Regions from separate parts of the Massilia sp. 05N420 genome, predicted to be linked through region 1. Evidence: predicted binding sites of a transcription regulator. Region 1 holds the regulator's gene; each other region holds the start of a gene.
What was found. The regulator HrcA, encoded in region 1, represses chaperone genes, less so after heat shock. The targets are predictions, from matches to a motif close to TTAGCACTCNNNNNNNNNGAGTGCTAA.
Positions count from the first base shown of each region.

Region 2: the regulator HrcA is predicted to act here: its motif matches at 3,762-3,788, upstream of rpoH (RNA polymerase sigma factor RpoH).
Region 3: the regulator HrcA is predicted to act here: its motif matches at 3,646-3,672, upstream of groES (co-chaperone GroES).

Region 1 covers NZ_JBFTMX010000009.1:50,488-56,658, reverse strand. The annotation lists gene AC1DIX_RS07565 (barstar family protein) at 33-359, opposite strand; gene dapB (4-hydroxy-tetrahydrodipicolinate reductase) at 511-1,323, opposite strand; gene AC1DIX_RS07555 (outer membrane protein assembly factor BamE) at 1,329-1,946, opposite strand; gene fur (ferric iron uptake transcriptional regulator) at 2,037-2,468, shown strand; gene AC1DIX_RS07545 (alpha/beta fold hydrolase) at 2,532-3,398, opposite strand; gene hrcA (heat-inducible transcriptional repressor HrcA) at 3,481-4,494, opposite strand; gene AC1DIX_RS07535 (HAD family hydrolase) at 4,555-5,268, opposite strand; gene AC1DIX_RS07530 (hypothetical protein) at 5,464-6,072, shown strand; gene AC1DIX_RS07525 (hypothetical protein) at 6,095-6,171, shown strand, end outside.
Region 2 covers NZ_JBFTMX010000016.1:28,109-34,279, reverse strand. The annotation lists gene AC1DIX_RS12685 (thiamine pyrophosphate-binding protein) at 1-146, shown strand, start outside; gene AC1DIX_RS12680 (hypothetical protein) at 192-398, opposite strand; gene ftsY (signal recognition particle-docking protein FtsY) at 672-1,904, shown strand; gene AC1DIX_RS12670 (cell division ATP-binding protein FtsE) at 1,911-2,570, shown strand; gene ftsX (permease-like cell division protein FtsX) at 2,567-3,487, shown strand; gene rpoH (RNA polymerase sigma factor RpoH) at 3,929-4,819, shown strand; gene AC1DIX_RS12655 (DUF4082 domain-containing protein) at 4,879-5,517, opposite strand; gene AC1DIX_RS12650 (dienelactone hydrolase family protein) at 5,612-6,171, opposite strand, start outside.
Region 3 covers NZ_JBFTMX010000052.1:23,359-29,529, reverse strand. The annotation lists gene AC1DIX_RS24425 (AraC family transcriptional regulator) at 1-247, shown strand, start outside; gene AC1DIX_RS24420 (hypothetical protein) at 433-873, opposite strand; gene AC1DIX_RS24415 (hypothetical protein) at 1,080-1,502, opposite strand; gene groL (chaperonin GroEL) at 1,595-3,241, opposite strand; gene groES (co-chaperone GroES) at 3,281-3,571, opposite strand; gene AC1DIX_RS24400 (hypothetical protein) at 3,859-4,110, shown strand; gene AC1DIX_RS24395 (cell division protein ZapA) at 4,107-4,418, shown strand; RNA gene ssrS (6S RNA) at 4,463-4,643, shown strand; gene AC1DIX_RS24385 (EVE domain-containing protein) at 4,715-5,179, shown strand; gene AC1DIX_RS24380 (hypothetical protein) at 5,186-5,392, opposite strand; gene lgt (prolipoprotein diacylglyceryl transferase) at 5,536-6,171, opposite strand, start outside.

The sequences.
Region 1 (6,171 bases):
CGTAGGTGCATCGCGGGCTCGGAGAGCCCGCCCTACCGCAGCTCGAGCTCCAGGGCCGGCTTTTCGCCGTAGTCCTCGTAGCGCTCGTTGATGCCGATGATGCAGAAGGCCATTTCCTCCAGCACGTCCTCGGCACGTTCGCGCATGGCGTCGGAATGCAGCACGACGATGTGCAGGGTCTCGTCAGGACCGAGGCGGATGCTGCTCATGCCGTCCTCGTCGCGCAGGTAGCTGAGGCAGTCGACCCAGGAATCCATGGTGTGCGGATAGGAGTCCGGGAAGCCGAAGGCGCGCTGGCTCTCGGCGTGGAAGCTTTCGGTGTCGACGATTGCGGCGCCGTTCAGTTCGACGGTGGCCATAGGGATTCTCCGATTCATCGTCGTTCCCGTGGAGGCGGGAATGACGGTATTTATACGTTCGCGGGATAAAAAACGCCCGCCGTCCCGGCCAGTATGCCAGCAGATCGCTGACAAAGCCGTCCAGTTCGGCGGGCGTGCAGATAACGCGGGCTCAGGTGGTTTTCAGGCCCAGCACATCCTGCATGTCGTACAGACCGGTCGGCTTGTCGGCCAGGAAGCGTGCGGCGCGCAGGGCGCCCTGGGCGTAGCTGACGCGGCTGCTCGATTTGTGGCTGATCTCGATGCGCTCGCCGATGCCGGCGAACAGCACGGTGTGGTCGCCGACGATGTCGCCGCCGCGCACGGTGGCGAAGCCGATGGTCGAGGGGTCGCGTTCGCCGGTCACGCCTTCGCGGCCGTAGACGGCGCACTGTTGCAGGTCGCGGCCGAGGGCGTCGGCGATGACCTCGCCCATCTTCAGCGCGGTGCCGGACGGGGCGTCGACCTTGTGGCGGTGGTGGGCTTCGATGATCTCGATGTCATAGCCCTGCGAGAAGTTCTTCGCCGCCATTTCCAGCAGCTTCAGGGTGACGTTCACGCCGATGCTCATGTTCGGCGCGAACACGATCGCGGTCTTTTCGGCGGCGGCGCGGATCGCGGCCTTGCCGGCTTCATCGAAGCCGGTGGTGCCGATGATCAGCTTGATGCCGTGGGCGGCGCAGTATTCCAGGTGCTCCAGCGTGCCTTCCGGACGGGTGAAGTCGATCAGGTACTGGGCGCCGGCCAGGCCTTGCTCCAGGCTTGATCGGATCGTCACGCCGGTCAGCTGGCCCGAAAAGGCGCCGGCATCCGAACCGATGAAGGGATTGCCTGCGCGATCGAGTGCACCGGCCAGGGTGGCGTCGTCGGCTGCCGCGATGGTCTCGATCAGCATGCGGCCCATGCGGCCGCTGGCGCCGGCGACGGCAATATTCAATTGCGTCATGACTCTTACTCCCCGCCGCGCTTGGCCGCGTCTTCGCGCTTGCGCTTCAGTTCGTCCAGCGATTCCTGTTCGGTCTTGGTCTCGTACTTCGAGATGCCGATCAGGCGCGAGATGTATTCACGCTCGCTCGGCAGGTTGCCGCCGTCGATCTTGGCCAGCAGGTTGTCCTTGAAGTAGACAGTGACGCGGCTGGTGGTCAGCTCGCCGTTGCCGCGCGCGAGGTAGAAGGGATAGTCCCAGCGGTCGGCGTGGAAGGCGTCCGTCAGCAATGGGGTGCCGAGGATGAACTTGACCTGGTCGCGGGTCTGCCCGACCTTCAGCTGGGTCAGCATTTCCTGGGACACGAAGTTACCCTGCTGGATGTCCGGACGATACGGCGAGAACACCCACAGGAATTTCTGCAGCTTGGTGACGGTGGTCGTCTGCGCGCCCGAATTCGCGATTGCCGCGGACTTGTCGGCATCGGCGGCGACCGCGGCCGGGGCGGTGCTCACCGGCGCTGCCGGCTTGGTCTGGTTACGCCAGGATGCGCAGCCGGAGACCGTCAGCGCCGTGACGGCAAGGCCGGCCACGAGCGCGGCCCGGGCGTGGGAACGATGGAAAACGGCATTCATGACGCGCATATCTAACCTTAAAAACGATTGAGCGAGATTCTAGAAACGCTATATCATAAAGCACTACGCCTATCTCGGCCCATCTAAGAGTAACAAAACATGAGCAACAACCCAACCGACCTGAAGGCCAGCGGCCTCAAAGCGACACTGCCGCGGCTCAAAATCCTGGAGATCTTCCAGAACAGCACGGTACGGCACCTGACGGCGGAAGACGTATACAAGACCCTGCTGAACGAGAACATGGACGTCGGCCTGGCGACGGTGTACCGCGTGCTGACCCAGTTCGAACAGGCCGGTCTCCTGAACCGCAATCACTTTGAAACCGGCAAAGCCATCTATGAGCTGAACGCCGGTTCGCACCACGACCACCTGGTCTGCCTCGACTGCGGCCACGTCGAGGAGTTCTACGACGAAGAGATCGAAAGCCGCCAGCAGAAGATCGCCCTCGAGCGCGGCTTCAAGATCGCCGAACACGCCCTCGCCATCTACGGCAACTGCCAGAAGACGGATTGCCCGCACCGGCACCGTTAAGAACCTATCCCAGTAGGCCGGAGTCGCTCCTGCCTACTGGATAGGTTCTAAGCTGCGCGTCTCCTACAGCTTGTCCTGCGCCGCGCGCCGGCTGGCCGCGGCGATGACCTTGTTCACCGCCGCGATCACCAGTTCCGGCTCTTCCTTCTGAATGTTGTGCCCACTTTTCAGGGTCAGCACCTGGGAGCCTTCGCTGAACTGGCGCAGGAAATCCGCGTGCAGGTCGCGCTTCAGGGCGACCGCCTCCACGCTCTGCAGGAAGAATTCCGGCTTGTCGAACTGCTGCACCGAGGTCAGGACGACCACCGGCACGTCCGGCAGCTTGCCGTCCAGCGGCGGCGGCAGCGCCCCCTGGTCGAGGACCGGCTTCAGCGCGTCGTACTCCGCCCTGAACCTGGCCGGCACGAGGGCGTCGAACTGCCGGTCGTCGTCCGCCGCGCGCCTGGCATCGAGCCTGCGCAGGCCCGGATTGAAGCGTTCGTCGGCCGGGTCGACCAGCACCAGGCCGGCCACCTGGCCGGGATGACGCAGCGCGAAGGCGCGCGCCAGCAAGCCGCCGTAGGAATGGCCGACCAGGATGAAGGGCGGCTTCAGCCCCGCCGCGGCCACCAGCTGGTCGAGCTCCCGGCTGCTTTGGAGGATGCTGCGCGGTTCGGGGCGCGGGTCGGAGCTGCCATGGCCGGCGCGCGAATAGCTCATGACGTGCGCCGACTTCGACACCTCCGGCGCCACCTTGCGCCAGGTATCCAGGCCGGTGCCGAAGCCGGATTCGAAGATGACGGTATAGCGTCCGCTGCCCTGCTCCGCCGCCTGCACCTGCCAGGCGCCCACGGCGATGCGCTCCTCCGGCGCGGAGGCGCCGGTGCGTGCGACGGCGCCGCACACCAGCACGATGGCGGCGAGAATAAGGGGACGTCTGAATCGGTTCACGGCAATTCCTTGGCGGATGGCGCGCGCGGCGCAATGAACCGACTATATCCGCCGGGGGTTCCTGCCGAAACTGTAAGAAACCTCAGGAGTGGCTGAGTGCGTTCGAGAGGAGCTTGGCCGTGATATCGACGATCGGGATCACCCGCTCATAGGCCATGCGGGTCGGGCCGATCACGCCGAGGGTGCCGACGATCTTGCCATTCACCTCGTAGGGCGCGGTGACCACGCTCATCTCGTCCATCGGCACCAGCTTGGATTCGCCGCCGATGAAGATCTGCACGCCGCCGGCCTTGCTGGAGACGTCCAGCAGCTGCATCAGGCCGGTCTTCTGCTCGAACATCTCGAACATCTGGCGCAGCGAGCTCATATTCGACGAGAGGTCGGCCACCGACAGCAGGTTGCGCTCGCCCGAAATGATCATGTCGTCGGTTTCCTGCAGGGCTTCGCTGCCCGCATCCACCGCGGACTGCATCAGGCGCGCCATGTCGTCGCTCAGCTTGCGCAATTCTCCGGTCAGGCGCGCACGCACCTGGTCGAAGGACAGGCCGGCGAAATTCTGGTTCAGGTAGTTGGCCGATTGCGTCAGCTCGGAGGGGCTGTAGTCGACGTCGGTCAGCAGCAGGCGGTTCTGGACGTCGCCGCGCGGGTCGACGATCACCAGCAGGATGCGTTTTTCCGACAGGCGCAGGAATTCGATCTGCTGGAACGCCGATTCGCGCCGCGGGCTCTGCACCACGCCGGCGAACTGCGACAGCGAGGACAGCATCTGGGCCGCGTTGGCGATCACCTTCTGCGGCTGGTGCGCGGGCAGGCGCATGCCGGCTTCGACGGCGTTCTCGTCGATCTGCCGCACGGTGAGCAGGGTGTCGACGAAGATGCGGTAGCCGCGCGGCGTCGGGATCCGGCCGGCCGAGGTGTGGGGGCTGGCGACATAGCCCATCTCCTCGAGGTCGGCCATGATGTTGCGGATCGTGGCCGGCGACAGGTCGAGGCCGGAAATCTTCGACAGCGCGCGCGAGCCGACCGGCTGGCCGTCGGCGATATAGCGCTCGACCAGGGCTTTCAGCAGGGTTTGTGCACGGTTATCGAGTTGCATGGTTCACATTATGCCTGTTCGCTCGCCGCGTGTGCAGTCATGCGTGCCGTCAACCACGCTTCAGGCATGGTTGCGCTCGAGCCAGTCCAGCAGTTCGTCGAGATCGCGCACGATCGCGTCCGGCTCGACGCCGTGTTCGATATGCTTGCGGCTGCCGTTGCGGTTCATCCAGACCCCGCGCAGGCCGGCGCGCTGGGCGCCCTGGACGTCGAGCAGCACGTCGTCGCCCACATAGACGGCGTCAAGCGGGGCCACGCCCAGTTCGCGGCAGCCGGCCAGGAAGATCGCCGGATCCGGCTTGGCCACGCCGAACGCGGGCGCCGATACCGACGCCCGGAAATGGTGGGCCAGGCCGATGGTCCGCAGGTCGGCATTGCCGTTCGTGATCGCGCCGAGCAGCACCTTGTTCTTCAGGCGCAGCAATCCCGGCACCACGTCGTCGTAAGGCACCACGGCGTTGCGCGCGGCAAAGAACTCGGCCATCGCCAGCTCCACCTTGGCGGCGTCCTCGCCGGCCTGTTCGAAGGCGGCGAGCAGGCCGGCGCGGCGCAGCTTGCCCAGGTCGAGCTGGAACTCCGGCTTCTGCGCCAGCAGTTCCAGGCGCGCCTGGCGCAGGCTGTCGATGGTGAAGCGCTGGGCCACGCGCGGCGCGTGCTCGCGCAGCCAGGCGAACAGGATCTCTTCGGCTTGCAGGATCACCGGGGCGATCGGCCACAGCGTGTCGTCCAGGTCGAAAAGGAGGGCCTTGGGCCAGGCGCGTGGGGTCGTCGTCATGCTCGGGGGTCGGAGGGAGGGCGGGTCAAGGATAGCGAGGCCGGCCTTGAAAATCAACGGCATGCAGATGTCGTTACACCGTGATACAAAGGCAAATGAGGCTGCGGCTTGGCAAATGCTCTAAAATGTCGGGCAATATTCTACTCAGCGGTGCCGCCGGTCCTGCCGTGCGCCATCCCGTCCAACGGAGATTCTATGAAGAGTTCGATCCTGTATGCCGGCGCTGCGCTGGCATGCGCGCTTGGCCTGTCCGCCTGCGGCGGCGGCAGCGGTGACCTGCCCCTGACCGTAACCATCGCCGGCGGCGTGACCAAGGAAGGCCTGGTACTGGTCAACCAGAGCAACGGCGACGAGATCGCGGTTCCGGCCGGCGCTAGCACCGTCCAGTTCAAGAAATACCTGTCGACCGACGACGAGTTCAACATCTCGTACAAGTCCCTGCCGTCGAACGTCAGCGCTTGCACCTTCAGCAACAACAAGGCGCGCGCCAACTACTATACGGTCTACACCACGGTGCCGACGGTGTTCTGCACGATCAAGACCCATACCCTGTCGGTCACGGTGACCGGCCTGACCGGCACCGGCCTGGAACTCGTCAACGGTTCCAACCGCAAAGTGGTGACGGCGGCCGATGCAAGCCAACCGGTGCCCATCGGCGACATTCCGGAAGACGGCGCGTACGGCGTGACCATCCTGAACCAGCCGGATACGCAGACCTGCACGATCAGCGGCGGCACCGGCACCATGACCGCCACCGGCCCGGGCACCACGCCTGTGGTCACCTGCGGTCCCAAGACCCAATAATCTGGAAACTGGAGAGTAAAGTATGAAGTTCCACCTCGTGCGCCCGGCCCTGATCCTGGCTTCATCCGTGGTCCTGGCGTCCTGCGGCGGCGGCGGCAA
Region 2 (6,171 bases), on a different contig from region 1:
TCGCGCCGGCTTTACAGCGCGCGGTGGCGTTCACGAACGAGAAGAAGCTGCCGGCGGTGATCGAGCTGCGTTATGACGGCAATCTGATTACGCCGGGGGCGACGCTGGAGACGATTCGGAAGAATGCCGAGGCGGCCAAGAAATAAGGGCCGTTGGCGTTTTAGGGCGCCGAAACGACGTGCTTAGGCTGGCTAAATCCCAGGGTTGTCCAACCCCAACTCCGCCGGCCAGGGCACCGGCGTATCCAGCGCGCTGCGCGGACCCGAAGGATGGGTCAGGAAAGCAGCCACCAGCGCAATGAATACCCAGACGACGATATTGCGCAGCGAGGCTGCGTTACCGCCGGTAACTTCGTCTCCGGAAATAAGCCGCTTGAGGTACCTGGACAGGATCTTCACGATGAGCCCTTGGGGAAGGATTCTTTTATAGACATTCGCAATCTATATGATTCGCCGCCGTTTTTCCAGCAAACGTATTGATATACGAACTGATGAGCGGCATTCTAGCGACAATATAGATGAGGCGTCGCACATCTGGCGTCCGTATTTCGGGTTAGGCGGGCGGCCGGTATGGAAGAGGCTTTGCCGCAACGCTCTGGTAGAATACCGTGATCGTTGACATGCCCGGAATTATCGGGCATATGCATGCAGTTCCCCTCCCCGACTACATCCATGTTTAGTTTCTTCAAAAAGAAAAAGCCTGAAGCCGAGACGCCTGTCCAGGCCGAGTCCACTGCTGCCGAACCGTCCACGGCCGCCGAAGCGCCTGCGGAAGCGCCCGCCCAGCCGGGCTTCCTGCGCCGCCTGTTCGGCGCCAGCGACGACACCTTCGTTCCCGCACCCGAGACCGCGGCCGAGTCCGAGCCGGAAGAGCCTGCCGCGCGCGAGGCCGAGGTTCCCGATCCCGTCGCCACCCAGATTGCCGAGCAGGCCGCCGTCATGTCGAACGGCTACGAAGGCCAGCTCTTCCCCGAGACCGCCGAGCGTCCGGGCAACGAAGCCGAGAAAAAGAAATCCTGGATGGCGCGCCTGAAGGCCGGCCTGTCCAAGACGTCGAGCAACCTGTCCCTGCTGTTCGTCGGCGCGCGCATCGACGAAGACCTGTACGAAGAGCTGGAATCGGCCCTGCTGATGTCGGACGCCGGCATGGACGCCACCCAGTATCTGCTGGACAACCTGCGCCGCAAGGTCAAGGAAGACAAGCTGCTCGACGCCGCCGCCGTCAAGGCCGCGCTGAAGGAGCTGATGGTCGACCTGCTGCGTCCGCTGGAAAAGCCGCTCGAACTCGGCCGCCACGAGCCGCTGGTGATGATGATCGCCGGCGTCAACGGCGCCGGCAAGACCACCACCATCGGCAAGCTGGCCAAGCACATGCAGCGCTTCGAACAGTCGGTGCTGCTGGCCGCCGGCGACACCTTCCGCGCCGCCGCCCGCGAGCAACTGATGGTCTGGGGCCAGCGCAACAACGTCACCGTGATCTCGCAAGCTTCGGGCGACCCGGCCGCGGTCGCCTTCGACGCGGTGCAGTCGGGCCGCGCGCGCGGCGTCGACGTGGTCATGGTCGACACCGCCGGCCGCCTGCCGACCCAGCTGCACCTGATGGAAGAGCTCAAGAAGATCAAGCGCGTGATCGGCAAGGGCATGGAAGACGCTCCGCACGAAGTCCTGCTGGTCATCGACGGCAACACTGGCCAGAACGCGCTGGCCCAGGTGAAGGCCTTCGACGACGCCCTGAACCTGACCGGCCTGGTAATCACCAAGCTGGACGGCACGGCCAAGGGCGGCATCCTGGCCGCCATCGCGCGCACCCGCCCGGTGCCGGTGTACTTCATCGGCGTGGGCGAAAAGCTGGAGGACCTGCAACCCTTCAGCGCCGACGAGTTCGCCGAGGCGCTGCTGGGGTAAGGCCAGATGATCGAATTCCAGTCCGTCTCCAAAAAATATTCCGCCGACGCACTTGCCCTGAACGATGTTTCGTTCAGCATCGGCAAGGGCGAACTGGTCTACCTCGCCGGCCCGTCCGGCGCCGGCAAGTCGACCCTGCTCAAGATGATCGCCGCCGTCGAGCGTCCGACCAGCGGCAGCGTGGTCGTCAACGGCCAGGACATCGGCAAGCTCAAAAAGGCCGGCGTGCCCTTCCTGCGGCGTAACCTGGGCGTGATCTTCCAGCAGCAGCGCCTGCTGAACGACCGCAGCATCCTCGCCAACACGATGCTGCCGCTGATCGTCACCGGCGCATCGACCGCCCAGGCCGAGCAGCGCGCCCGCGCCGCGCTCGACAAGGTCGGCCTGCTCGACCGCGCCAAGGCGATGCCGCTGGAACTGTCCGGCGGCGAGCAGCAGCGCGTGGCGATCGCCCGCGCCATCGTCAACCGTCCGCAGATCATCCTGGCCGACGAGCCAACCGCGAACCTCGACCGCGCCGCGGCCGACCGCGTGATCGACGCCTTGCGCGCCTTCAATGCCGTCGGCGTGACCTGCATGATCTCGACCCACGACGAACAGATCCTGGACACCGCCGCGCGCGTGATCCGCCTCGAACATGGCCAGCTGGTGGGAGGTACGGCATGAACATCTGGTTCCGCCAACACCGCTTCGCCCTCGGCGCCGCTTTTGCCCAGGTGCGCAAGTCGCCGGGCAGCTTCCTGTTCAACGTGCTGGTGGTGTCGCTGGCGCTGACCCTGCCCTTCGCCGGCCTGACCCTGCTCGACAACGTGCGCCCGATGTCGGAACAGCTCTCGGTCGATCCCGAGATCAGCCTGTTCATGAAGACGGACGCCACCCGCGAACAGGCGCAGGCGCTGGCGCCGCAGCTGCAGCGCATCCTGGCCGGCAGCCACGCGAAGATCAGCTTCACGCCGCGCGAGCAGGCGCTGGACAACCTGAAGGCCAAGAGCGGCCTCGCCGACGTCATCGAGACCTTGGGCGACAATCCCCTGCCCGACAGCTACGTGATGAAGCTGCAAGGTTTTACCAGCAGCGCCGACGCTGCCCGCATCGACGGCATCGCCGATCAGCTGCAGGCGCTGCCGGGCGTGGACTCGGTGCAGGTCGACTCGGCCTGGGTGAAGCGCCTGGCCGCCCTGCTGGGCGTGCTGCGCCTGGTGCTGCTGCTGCTGGCGATCACCCTCGGCGTGGTCGTGATCGCGGTGGTGTTCAACACCATCCGCCTGCAGGTACTGACCCAGCGGGACGAGATCGCCGTCTCCAAGCTGCTGGGCGCGACCGACAACTTCATCCACCGCCCCTTCTACTACACGGGCGCCCTGCTCGGCCTGTGCGCCGGCACGGTGGCGCTGGGTGCGGTGGCGCTGGCCCTGCGTCCGCTGAACGCCTCCATCGCCGAGTTCGCCCGCCTGTACGCATCCGAATTCCAGCTCGTGCCCTTGTCGCCGCTGGGTTTGGCAGGCTTGCTTGCCATCAGCGCCGGACTCGGGCTGGTGGGCGCGATGCTGTCGGTGCAGCGGCATCTGGCGCGCCTGAATTAATTATTCTTTCGCTAACTCGGCCGCTGTTCGCCAGAAAAAACCGCGGCCGAGGCGGGGAATACGCCTACAAACGTAAGTGCGCCACTTCACAGACCCCATATCATGTGGGGCCTAACCTGTCTTCTACCAAGTTCAAATCGTAAGAGCGTCACGTTTGACCTCCGTCAACCGTAGCGCTCTCACCTGCTCGACAGTTGAACCAAAGCCACAAAATCAATTCTTTAGAGCAATACTTTAGCAGGACTTAAGGACGTCGTCGGGGATATGGTGGCGGCTAGCACTCACCTCAAGAGAGTGCTAATATTACGTCAGTACTCAACGGAAGTGGCTCAAGAGCACACCGTTCGCATCCCGTAACAAACCGTAAAATTTGCGCCTTCGGGGCGATTTTGCGGTCAAATTGACGATGCAGCACAGATTATTCTACGAGGGAAAATGACTATGTCCGCACAATCCGCATTGGTTCCCGCTGGCACCCGTGCTCTGGGACTGGGTTTCACTGGCAATCTCGGCAACATCGACGCCTATATCTCGGCCGTCAACCGTCTGCCGATGCTGTCCCACGAGGAAGAGGTCTCGCTGGCAAAGAGCTTGCGGGACAAGAATGACCTGGACGCCGCGCAGAAGCTGGTGATGTCGCACCTGCGCCTGGTGGTCTCGATCGCACGCGGCTACCTCGGCTATGGTCTCCCGCACGCCGACCTGATCCAGGAAGGCAATATCGGCCTGATGAAGGCAGTGAAGCGCTTCGACCCGAACCAGGGCGTGCGCCTGGTGTCGTACGCCATGCACTGGATCAAGGCCGAGATGCACGAATACATCCTGAAGAACTGGCGCCTGGTGAAGGTCGCGACGACCAAGGCCCAGCGCAAGCTGTTCTTCAACCTGCGCAGCAACAAAGTGGGCCTGGATGCCATGTCGCCGCAACAGGTGGCCGACATGGCCCAGATGCTGGGTGTCAAGCGCGAAGAAGTGGTCGAGATGGAAACCCGCCTGTCGGGCCGCGACATCGCGCTGGAAGCGCCGACCGACGACGAAGACGACAAGTTCTCGCCGATCGCCTACCTGTCCTCGGACCAGCAGGAGCCGACCAAGGTGCTGGAAGCCAACGACACGGTGCGCCTGCAGTCGGAAGGCCTGGAAACCGCCCTGGGCAAGCTGGACCCGCGTTCGCGCCGCATCGTGGAAGCGCGCTGGCTGGCCAACGACGACGGCTCGGGCGCCACCCTGCACACGCTGGCCGAAGAGTTCGGCGTGTCGGCCGAACGCATCCGCCAGATCGAAACGGCGGCGCTGAAGAAAATGAAAACGGCGCTGGCGGCTTACGTGTAAGCCATCACCGCGGCAAAGAAAAAGGCACCTTCGGGTGCCTTTTCGTTTTGGGCGCCGCGTTAGCGCACACGCCTGCGCATCGCGGCCAGCATTCCCGCACCCAGGCACAACAAACCCAGCGAGGCCGGCTCGGGCACCTGCGCCGGCGGCGGGTCGAACTGGTGGCTGGACACCGTCGCGTGGAGGAAATTCTGGCCGTAGGCTTCGTTGGGATTCGAGAAGCCCATACCGAGGCCGCTGCGGACATAGCCGGGGACCACGCCCACGCCATTCCCGACGATGCCGTTCAGGTAGTCGGTGGCATCGGTCTTCATGGTGCCGGCCACACGATAAGTACCTTTGGTGAGCACCAGGTCGTTCAGTTCAGTCAGGTACCAGATCGCCGTTCCCTGCGCGCTCGGCACGCGGGTGCTGGCATTGTCGACGGTGACGCTGGCCAGCAGCGTGCCCTGCTCGTTCCACAATCCCACCGTGTGGCTGCCGGTGAGGCCGTCGCCTTCGGCATCCATCCAGCCCAGACCGTCGATGATGATGGCGTCGGTGACCGTGAACGCGGTGCCGGACGTGTAATTGGAAGCGCCGTGGCTGGTGGAGTAGGTGGAAGACTTGCTGGCGTCGATCAGCAGGCTTGCCTGGCTGGCGCCGGACAGCAGGGATGCGGCGCAGAACAGGCCGATACTCAGGGTGCGAAGTGTCATGAAACGTCCAATCAAAAGTGATATTTGAAAGACATCATTGAAACAAATCGCACCCCAAAAAGCTTCCCCCCTGGCAAGGGGGATTTCTGCCGTTTCAGCCCAGCTTTTCCTTGAAGAAGGCGACCGTCCTGCCCCATGCCAGCTTGGCCGCCGCCTCGTCGTAGCGCGGCGTGGTGTCGTTGTTGAAGCCGTGCTCGGCGCCGGCGTAGACGAAGTGCTGGTAGTGCACCTTGTTGGCCTGCAGCGCAGCCTCGTAGGCGGGCCAGCCGGCCAGGATGCGCTCGTCCTTGCCGGCGTCGTGGATCATCAGCGGCGCGCGGATGCGGGCGACGTCGGCGGCTTGCGGCTGCGAGCCGTAGAAGGGCACGGCGGCCGCCAGGTCGGGGATCTGGGTGGCCAGGTAATTCGCAATGCCGCCGCCCCAGCAGAAGCCGACCACGCCGACCTTGCCCGTCCCCTGCGGCAGCGTGGCCAGCGCATGCGCGGCGGCGACGAAATCGGCGCGGGTCCTGGCCTGGTCCAGCTTGGGGAACAGGGCCCGGGCCTTGTCCTCGTCGCCGGGATAGCCGCCCAGCGGGGTCAGCGCGTCCGGGGCGTAGGCGATGAAGCCCTCGAGCGCCAGGCGGCGCGCGATGTCTTCGATGTGCGGGTTCA
Region 3 (6,171 bases), on a different contig from region 1:
TTTGGACGCCGGCGCCAGCGCGCGCACCTTGATCCGCCTGTTCCCGAAGGAAACGGGCCTGCATTACCGCCAATGGGTGCAGCAGGTCCACCTGGCCCATGCCTTCGAGATGCTGGCGCGCGGGGAAAGCGTGGGCGCGATCGCGCGGGCACTGGGCTATGCCAGTCCGAGCGCGTTCACGAGCATGTTCAGGCGATTGCTGGGCAGGACGCCCCAGCATTACCTGGCGGAGTGGAAGGGAAGTTAGGAAGCAATTCAGGAGCCGCCGGCCGGGGGAGGAGTGGGCACTGCCACATTCGCATGCGACGGCACCGCGCGGCCAGCGGCGCTGATTACGATAAGCGCATCAACCTGCAGGCGGTTTGTGCTGAATCAATCTCAATCAAATTACGTCGCCCGCGTGGCTTAATCACCGCGCAGGCGGGGCCAAGCTTATTTAAGTTCAACGTGCCGGATATTCCGCCGCCATTCCGACAGCGACTGCAAGGTATCCGTTTCCCCATCCTCGACCAGGATCTCGTCGCCATTCTTCGCGACGAGGAAGCTGGCACGGCGGTGAATGTCCTGCTTGCGGTTTTCCACGAAGCTGAGCTGGTAATAGGCCTTGCCCTCGATGACGCGCGGCGCCGGATCGTCCTCGATCACGGCGCCGTGCACCTTGCCTTTCGAGCTCTTCTCGATCTGCTCCGACCACGTCTTGATCTCAGGCAGCGCCATCAGTTCGGCGACGGCCTGGTCGCGCGTGCGGGTGGGGGCGGCGGGCGCCTCGGCGACGGCCGGCTTGGGCGGCGGCGTTTCTTCGCGCTTGCAGGCGGCAAGGGCGCACAGGGCGAGGAGGGTGGCGCCGATCAGGCGGACAGGACGTGTGGACATGGGTGAAAACATTGTGGACCAAGGACCAGTCTACACCCAGCATAGTCTTATGGGCAACTTATCGCAGGAACACATCCAGTGTCGGAAAGGCGGCCTCGGCGCGGATGCAATTCCACAAGCAGGAGGTCGCAATCAGCAGCATAGTCGCGCGACAGCTCTGCCGCTCCGCAGTCTCGCAGGTAATGCAGGGACCAGATCACGCCGGCTCATCCCTCCAGTTGCAGCCCGTGCTGCCGGCACCACCCTTCCAGCGCAACCCGGGTCTCTTCTTCGCGGAAGCGATACCAGGAATCGAGCAGGCCACGTTCCTCGACCAGGCGGGCAAACCTGTCGTAGCCGTCGCTGCGTTCGAACAGCTCGCGCACCCGGTCGCGGTCGCCTGCTAGGTGCGTGGCGGCGAAGCGGAACATCAGTTCGCGGCCCAGGCCCAGCGTGCTGGCGGCGGGGACGGACACGTAGGCGTCGCCGGCGTCGAAGTCGCCCGGCACTGGCGCTTCCTCGTCCATGTAGTCGTCGTTCAGCAGGTGGATCATGCCGGTGTCGCGCGCCACCAGCGCCTTCGCACTGCCTTCGCCGTCGTCGACCAGGATGGCCGCGTTTTCCAGTTCGTCCAGTTTTACTGATGGCATCGCTCGTCTCCCGGAATGAAAAAAGCCCGCGGGGCGCAAACCCCGCGGGCCTTACTTTACTACTCGGTTGGCTGTGGAGCCGTCCGGCTTGATTACATCATGCCGTCCATGCCGCCCATGCCACCCATGCCACCCATACCGCCCATGCCACCGGCCGGCTTGTCTTCGGCGATGTCGGAGACCATGCAGTCGGTGGTCAGCATCAGGCCAGCGATCGAGGCTGCGTTCTGCAGTGCCGAGCGGGTGACCTTGGCCGGGTCCAGCACGCCCATTTCGACCATGTCGCCGTAGGTGCCGTTGGCGGCGTTGTAGCCGTAGTTGCCGGTACCGGCCAGCACGGCCGACACGACCACCGACGGCTCTTCACCGGCGTTCTGGACGATCATTCGCAGCGGCTCTTCCATCGCGCGCAGGACGATCTTGATGCCGGCTTCCTGGTCCGGATTGTCACCTTGCACCTTGATTGCAGCGCGGGCGCGCAGCAGGGCCACGCCGCCGCCCGGAACGATGCCTTCTTCGACGGCAGCGCGGGTGGCGTGCAGCGCGTCTTCCACGCGTGCTTTCTTCTCTTTCATCTCGACTTCGGTAGCGGCACCGACGCGTATCACGGCAACGCCGCCGGCCAGCTTGGCAACGCGTTCCTGCAGTTTTTCGCGGTCGTAGTCCGAGGTCGCTTCTTCGATCTGGACGCGGACCATCTTGACGCGTGCTTCGATCGCTTCAGCGGCGCCGGCGCCATCGATGATGATGGTGTTTTCCTTGCCGACTTCGATGCGCTTTGCCTGGCCCAGTTCAGCCAGGGTGACCTTTTCCAGGGTCAGGCCGACTTCTTCGGCGATGACCTGGCCACCGGTCAGGATGGCGATGTCTTCCAGCATGGCCTTGCGGCGGTCGCCGAAGCCCGGGGCCTTGACGGCGACGGTTTTCAGGATGCCACGGATGTTGTTGACCACCAGGGTCGCCAGGGCTTCGCCTTCGATGTCTTCGGCGACGATGACCAGCGGACGGCCAGCTTTGGCAACTTGCTCCAGCACCGGCAGCAGGTCACGGATGTTCGAGATCTTCTTGTCGCACAGCAGGACGAACGGGTTCTCGTGAACGGCAACCTGCTTGTCCGGGTTGTTGATGAAGTACGGCGACAGGTAGCCGCGGTCGAATTGCATACCTTCGACGATGTCCAGCTCGTCGTTCAGCGACTTGCCGTCTTCGACGGTGATGACGCCTTCCTTGCCGACTTTTTCCATCGCTTCAGCGATGCGCTCGCCAACCGACGAATCCGAGTTGGCCGAGATGGTGCCGACCTGGGCGATCTCTTTCGAGGTGGTGGTCGGCTTGGCGATCTTCTTCAGTTCTTCGACGGTTGCTGCGACGGCCTTGTCGATGCCGCGCTTCAGGTCCATCGGGTTCATGCCGGCGGCAACGAACTTCATGCCTTCGCGCACGATGGCTTGTGCCAGCACGGTCGCGGTGGTGGTGCCGTCACCGGCGTTGTCGCTGGTCTTCGAAGCGACTTCCTTGACCATCTGCGCGCCCATGTTCATGAGCTTGTCTTTCAGCTCGATCTCTTTCGCGACCGAGACGCCGTCCTTGGTGACGGTCGGGGCGCCGAACGAACGGTCCAGCACCACGTTGCGGCCTTTCGGGCCCAGGGTGACTTTGACTGCGTTGGCCAGGATGTTCACACCCTCGACCATCTTGGCGCGTGCCACATCGCCGAAAATTACGTCTTTAGCTGCCATTTTATTAATTCTCCGTATTCAGGAAAGTGTTTGGACTGATTACTGGGCCACGACGGCCATGATGTCTTCTTCGCGCATGACCAGCAGTTCCTCGCCGTTGACCTTGACGGTCTGGCCCGAGTACTTGCCGAACAGCACGCGGTCGCCGACTTTCACTTCCAGCGGACGGACGTTGCCGTTTTCTTGCACTTTGCCGTTGCCCACGGCGAGAATCTCACCCTGGTCCGGTTTTTCGGCCGCTGCATCGGGGATGATCAGGCCGGACGCAGTTTTGGTTTCCTGGTCGAGACGCTTCACGATCACGCGATCGTGCAATGGGCGAAGGTTCATGCAAAACTCCTTTGATTGTTGATTGACTGTTCGTTTGATAACCGCCCCGGTATCGGCTGCGGTGCAAAGAGTTGTTAGCACTCTTCACTAACGAGTGCTAATTATAGGGACGATAATTTCCCATTTCAAGCGGTGATGTTGGGGATTTGCCAGTCTTTTTTGATGTTCCGCAAGCGGATCGACCCGCGCGGGGTAGGAAAGCGCAGAAGCCTACCATTCATTTCTTGAAACCCGCGCACGGCACGGCATCTGTTGACGAAAAATCGATCCCGATCCTATAGTTATGGATGATTTCCGAATTCCAAGAACTGTCCGATAAAATCGACCGCCTCGCCCAGCTGGCCCAATCGCTGCGCAGCGAGAACTATTTGCTGCGCCAGGCCAACGCCCTGCTGAGCGCGGAGAACGTCGATTTCAAGAACCGGCTGCTGCAGGCCCAGCAACGCGTCGAAGCGATGCTCGCCCATCTCGAACCCGCCGAGGTGTCCGTCGACGAGGACGCCCCCGCCAACCCTGACGACGAGGAGGCCGCGCAATGATCCAGCTCGATGTGCTCATCATGGGCCAATCCTACCGCCTGGCTTGCCGGGATGGCGAACAGCAGACCCTGCGCGAAGCGGTCCACTACCTCGACAGCAAGATGTGCGCCCTGCGCGACTCGGGCAAGGTCAAGGGAACCGACCGCATCGCCGTCATGGCCGCGCTGTCGGTGGCTGCCGAATTCCTGTCCGTGAAATCGCCGCAAGGCCCGCTCGGCGATCAGTCCATGCTGGAGGTCAAGCAGAAACTGGAAGCGATGAACTCGGTGCTGGATCAGGCCCTGGCGCCGCAGGAAAACCTGTTCTGAGATCAAATTCGTTTGACATGCCGGTTCATCGTAGTAAACTGGCGGCTACCCTGCGGTGTTCGAGATTTGCCATATATTCCTTGAACCATTCAATCGCATAGGTTGCGGAACATTCTCGGTGGGCGTGATCGTCACTAGTTTGACGAACCCGAAATTGAGCTGACTGTGACCACCTTGAGCCGTCAGGTTCGGGATGCCGGCAAAAACGGCACAGGCGGGGCTACAATCGGAGCGGTTGCGACACTTTATGTGCGCAGCCGCTTTTTTATTGTCCACGTTCTTTTGGAGTGAAACGCATGCGCTACTGGTTGATGAAATCCGAACCCGATGAAGTCAGTTTCGACGACGTCCTGAATGCGCCGGACAAGACGGTCGCATGGTTCGGGGTTCGCAACTACCAGGCCCGCAATTTCATGCGCGACCAGATGGAAGTCGGCGACGGCGTCCTGTTCTATCACTCCAGCTGCGCGGTGCCGGGCGTGGCGGGCATCGCGCGGGTTGCCAGTACCCCGTATCCGGATGCCTCGCAGTTCGACGCAAGCAGCCATTACTTCGATCCGAAGGCGACGCGCGAGAATCCGCGCTGGATCTCGGTGGACGTGCAGGCGACCGGCCAGGGCCGCTACCTGCCTCTGACGGCGCTGCGCGGCGTGCCGGAACTGGAGGACATGGTGCTGCTGCAGAAGGGCAGCCGGCTGTCGATTTCTCCGGTGACGCCGGGGCAGTGGAAGAAGATCCTCGACATGGCCGGCGTCAGCTGACGCCGATCAGGCCGACGTACCGATCAGCGTTTCGCGGCGCAGGCGCACCCGGGTATGCGGCGTGCGGATGCCGGCGCACATGCCCCAGACCGCGGCCCAGCGCAAGGCCTGGTCCGTGGCGGCGCCGAAGGGCCGCGCGGCGGCGGCGCGCCTCAATGCGGTCGACATGCGCTGCATCGCATACAGCTTTCTGGGTGAGATGGCGTGCTTCATGAGGCCACGATAGTTTCCCATGTGGCGACGAACGGTGCTCCATTTAACCGATAAACGCAGGCCGGGCTTCTCTCCTACGCGTCCAGCGGACGGCGCCCTGGCCGCGTGCAGGAGAAGGTCTATGCGCCTTGTAAGCGCGCCTCTTAGGCGTGCACGGCGCGCTTGTTACCGTCCGAGTAGGCCCAGCCCAGCATCAGCAGGCCGGCCACGATCATCGGCACCGACAGCACCTGGCCCGAGGTGATCGGCATGCCGAGGATGTGGGTTTCCCAGTCCGGCACGCGGAAGTATTCGGTGAAGAACCGCGCGCAGCCGTACAGCAGGGTGTACAGGGCGCCGACCGCCAGGCGCGGGCGCGGCTTGCGCGCGAAGATCCACATGATGACGAAGACCAGGATGCCGTCGACCAGCATCTGGTACAGCGGCGACGGATGCACCAGGTGGTCCTCGATGCCCGGCCATTTCATGGCCCAGGGCAGGGAAGGATCGGCCATGCGGCCCGGCAGTTCGTGGTTGATGAAGTTGCCCAGGCGTCCGCAGGCATAGCCGATCGGGACCATCGGCGCGATGAAGTCGTACACGTCGAGCAGGTTGCGCTTGCGCTTCCTGGCCCACAGCGCCATCGCCAGCAGCACGCCGATGAAGCCGCCGTGGTAGGACATGCCGCCCTGCCAGGTCTTGAAGATGTCGATCGGGTTCGCCAGGAAGTGGGCCGGCTGGTAGAACAGCACCTCGCCCAGGCGCCCGCCGATCACCACGCCCAGCATCCCGTAGAACAG